DNA from 2 places in the Pusillimonas sp. ANT_WB101 genome. Region 1 is predicted to be linked to the other one. Evidence: riboswitches for the same ligand, from Rfam matches in the RefSeq annotation. Region 1 holds a riboswitch; the other holds the start of a gene.

Region 1 (2,202 bases):
GTGATGAATCCAGTGAAGACATTATCACCATGCTGCAGCATGAGTGCGATGATGGTCGCGTGTCATGGCGCATGCCCTGTGCGGTGGAGCGCATTACGCGTGTCGATGACGACGTGTTTGTGCTGCATACGTCGCAGGGCGAGGTGCAGGCGCACCAGCTTGTGATGGCGACGGGCGGCATGGCCATCCCGCAATTGGGCGCGACTGATTTCGCCTTGGGTGTGGCGCGGCAGTTTGGGCTGAAGGTGATTGAACCCCGGCCTGCGCTGGTTCCGCTTACTTTTGATGCAGAGGCCTGGAAGCCGTTTTCTTCCCTGAGCGGTGTGGCGCTGGAAGTGCTGGTGCGCGCTGTCGGGGCTGGAGCGGCTGCTGCGAGAAAGGCGAACGGGCGTCAGAAACCCGGTGGCAAGGCGGCACAGACTGAGTTTCTTGAAGACCTGCTTTTTACACACAGGGGTCTGTCTGGCCCAGCTATTTTGCAGATATCCAGTTACTGGAACCCAGGCGAGGCGATTTCTGTTGATCTTGCGCCGGGGCGGGATCTTGCCCGCGAACTGCTTGAAAGCAAGCAGGGCAGCCGACAGAAGCTGGGGTCGGTGTTATCCGGTATGTGGCCCAAGCGTCTGGCTGACCAATGGCTGGCCAATGCGCAAACTACTGGTGATGGTTTGGGCGAGCAACGCCTGGCCGATGTGCCGGACAAGACTTTGCGCGAACTGGGCGCGTGCATCAATGCCTGGCAGCTGTTCCCCAGCGGCACGGCGGGTTACAAGAAAGCGGAAGTGATGCGTGGCGGGGTTGATACACGCTGCCTGAATCAAAAGACCATGGAGGCCAGTGCGGTTTCTGGCTTGTACTTTATAGGTGAAGCCGTGGATGTTACAGGCTGGCTGGGCGGCTATAACTTTCAGTGGGCGTGGGCTTCTGGTGTGGCCTGCGGCAAGGCATTGCTGCAGCATGGCGGCAAACGCTAGCCGACATTAAACTGCTTTTAACGCAGGGCAGAAGGGTGTAGCCCGCGGCAAGGCATTGTTACAGCACGACGGCAAACGCTAGCCGGCATTAATATACTTTCAGTGCAAAGCACGCAGGTGCCGTCTGCGGCAAGGCGTTGTTGCAGCACAGCGGCAAACGCGAGCCAACATTAATATATTTTCAACGCTGGGCCGAAATCTGTTTGTGGCTGCCTGGCTTTCGGGGTATGCTCTCGTTTGCTGTCGTCACACAGTGGGAGAGCGTCGATTTTTCGACCGCCGAAGGCGCAATTCGCCCGAAATCGCTCAGGCACCCCGTACCGCTCGTGTGTTGTCGCCAATTGGCTGGCAAGGCAGCATTCTGGAGAGACTCGTTCCATTGGCCCGCAGGCCTGGCATCGGGCGCCGAAGGTGAACCCCCTATATGGGGTCAACTCTCAGGCAAAAGGACAGAAGGGCGGCGCAAGGGCCAGGTGGCTCGGCGTCGTCGTTTCGTTTCCGGAGCCTCTCTCATGTCTACAGCACTAAAACATACCCCTCTGCATTCTGCCCATCTTCAGGCCGGCGCCAAAATGGTCGACTTCGGTGGCTGGGATATGCCTGTTTCCTATGGCTCGCAAATTGAAGAGCATCACACCGTACGCCGCGCCGCGGGTATGTTCGATGTTTCGCACATGCTCAATGTTGATGTACGTGGCAAAGTAGCCGCCGCGTCAACGTCAGCCGAGGCTCAGGATGCCGCCACGGGCGAACAAGGCGTGCGTGCCTTTTTGTCACGCTTGCTGGCTAATGACGTGGCCAAGCTTACGGTGCCAGGCAAGGCCCTGTACGCGTGCATGCTCAAGCCTGACGGCGGCGTCATTGACGACCTGATTGTGTACTTTTTTGATGAGACCAACTGGCGACTGGTGGTAAATGCCGGTACGGCAGACAAAGACATTGCCTGGATGCAGCAGGTTGCGCGCGATGAGGGCTTTGAGGTTCAAATTGAACCCCGGCGTGATCTGGCCATGATTGCGGTGCAAGGGCCCCAAGCCCGCGAAAAGCTCTGGGCAGCGCGCCCGCACTGGAAGGCACCCACCGAGCAGCTGGCGGCCTTTAACGGTGTTTACATCGATGCCGATACGCTGGTTGCACGCACAGGGTACACCGGTGAAGACGGCTTTGAAGTTGTACTGCCGGCCACCCAGGTGGGTGCTTTCTGGGATGACCTCGTCAGTCAGGGCGT
Region 2 (2,202 bases), on a different contig from region 1:
TGTTTCTTTGGTGCAGTTTGCCCAAAGGTGTAGACGCAGTTGCGGTGGCACGTGCAGCACTGGCTGAAAATATTGTGCTTGCGCCTGGCAATATTTTTAGCCTGTCACAGTCTGCAGGAAGCTTTCTGCGCTTTAATATCGCGCAGTCAAGCGATGAGAGGCTTTATCAGGTGTTGGAGCGTCTGTTAACTACTGCTTAATTAGCTTCCCGCCGCGAAATAATGCATATAAGTCGGGCACTTGTTGCATTATTTGAAATGGACAAGACTTATCGCCGTAGGTATTAAGTTAAAAGAAAATGTTTAACTTTACGGGGATTCAACCCAATTCTTACAGCACTTTCAGGACGAATGCTTTTTTGTAATCAATTATTAAGTGACACGGAAATCGCCTTCGTACTTGTCCATATTCGTCGCCAGGGCGATATTGGAGCACGGGAAACCTGTTTCCTATTCTCCGCAATGGGTAAATGCCTACTTCATTCGGTAACTGTTTGATTTATTGGGTGATTCTGTTAGAATCTGCGGTTCAAATAAGTTGTATGACGTGGCAGGAGAGACCGGAAATTTATATACTCTGGCGCCGACGGAGCAACCGCCCCGGAAACTCTCAGGCAAAAGGACTGCCCGTCACACATAAAAATCTGGAGAGCGGCGCTAAGGGCGCCCACCGAAGGGGAGGCTCCGCCCAGTGGGCGGCGTTGTAAAACTCTCAGGTACCGAGACAGATGGGGCTACGAGCTGAACGTATTCGTTCAGTATCTGCATCCCTTTCTTTGGAACACCTATGTCTCGCGTATTAGTTATTGGTGCCGGCATCACCGGCATTACCACTGCATATACCCTTAACCAGCACGGTCACGACGTAGTCGTGGCTGATCGTCATTTATATCCCGCCATGGAAACCTCTTATGCCAATGGCGGGCAGCTGTCGGCCAGTAATGCCGAGGTCTGGAATCAGCCAGGCACACTGCTCAAAGGCATTAAATGGATGCTGCAAAAAGATGCACCATTGTTGCTGAACCCATTGCCCTCATGGCATAAGTATTCTTGGCTGGCTGAATTTGCGGGTGCTATTCGAAATTATCGAACAAATACCGTTGCCACCACACGCATGGCCATAGAGGCACGACAGCATTTGTATGACATGGCCGAGCGTGAAAACATTGACTTTAATCTTGAGCGTCGCGGCATTTTGCATGTGTATCACGACCGTGCGGGCTTTGATGTGGCGGCACGGTCTAATACTTTGCTGCTCAAGGGCGGGCTTGAGCGCTATGCCGTTACGCCCGAAGAAATTCGTAATATTGAACCTACATTAACGGGCACGTATTACGGCGGGTTTTTTACGCCTTCTGACGCAACTGGTGATATTCACCGATTTACGCGGGGTTTGGCGGCGGCCGCCGCCCGGCATGGGGTGGAGTTCAGGCATGGCGTAGAAATCGAAAACATGCAGTTTGGTGACGGCGGTGTTACGGCGTTGTTGGCTGACGTGATGTCAGCGGGTACACGCAGGCGTAACGATGCGGAGCGCCTCGATGTTGATGCGGTGGTAATTTGTGCAGGTGTTGGTAGCCGCCGTCTGGCGGCCATGTGTGGCGACCGGTTAAATATTTACCCTGTAAAGGGTTATTCCATTACCGTACAACTGGACGACGAAGCCAGTATTGCAGGGGCCCCTTGGGTGAGCCTGCTGGATGAACGTGCCAAAATCGTTACGTCGCGTCTTGGTAAAGATCGTTTTCGCGTGGCCGGTACGGCAGAGTTTAATGGTGATAATCGGGATATTCGCGCCGATCGCATTGACCCGCTGGTGCGCTGGGTGCATGAAAACTTTAATGTTGAAACGTCGCGCATGACACCTTGGGCCGGGTTGCGACCAATGATGCCAGACATGATGCCCAGGGTGCAGCGCGGACGTCAACAGGGCGTGTATTACAACACCGGCCATGGTCATCTGGGGTGGACGTTGTCCGCCGCTACGGCGCAGCTTGCAGCGGCGCTTGTAGACGAAGATTTGCCTGGCCTGAGCAAAGCGGCGTAAGACAGCACAACGTGCTTACGTTGCCACGCGAGGAGCGTGCTCCTGCGCGTGGCAGCGCAAACGACGGCGGGGCAAATGCTGCCAAGGGTTTTAGGAGTGGCTGCTACAGGGTTGGGGTTCTGTGCTTTGGGGCTTAGGCTGCGCAGAGGCCGGCAA

The links. A riboswitch is a leader RNA that binds a small molecule or an ion and turns the genes downstream of it on or off. The one in region 1 is predicted to bind glycine.
Region 2: it holds a riboswitch for glycine, as region 1 does, so the genes downstream of both, FQ179_RS15295 (D-amino acid dehydrogenase) here and gcvT (glycine cleavage system aminomethyltransferase GcvT) in region 1, are expected to answer to the same signal.

Annotation. Positions count from the first base shown of each region.
Region 1 is NZ_VOAY01000001.1:26,713-28,914, forward strand. Features, by position in the region: gene FQ179_RS00110 (NAD(P)/FAD-dependent oxidoreductase) at 1-974, shown strand, start outside; glycine riboswitch at 1,219-1,307, shown strand; glycine riboswitch at 1,326-1,437, shown strand; gene gcvT (glycine cleavage system aminomethyltransferase GcvT) at 1,487-2,202, shown strand, end outside.
Region 2 is NZ_VOAY01000003.1:557,026-559,227, reverse strand. Features, by position in the region: gene FQ179_RS15300 (PLP-dependent aminotransferase family protein) at 1-200, shown strand, start outside; glycine riboswitch at 540-635, shown strand; gene FQ179_RS15295 (D-amino acid dehydrogenase) at 787-2,046, shown strand; gene FQ179_RS15290 (PACE efflux transporter) at 2,137-2,202, opposite strand, start outside.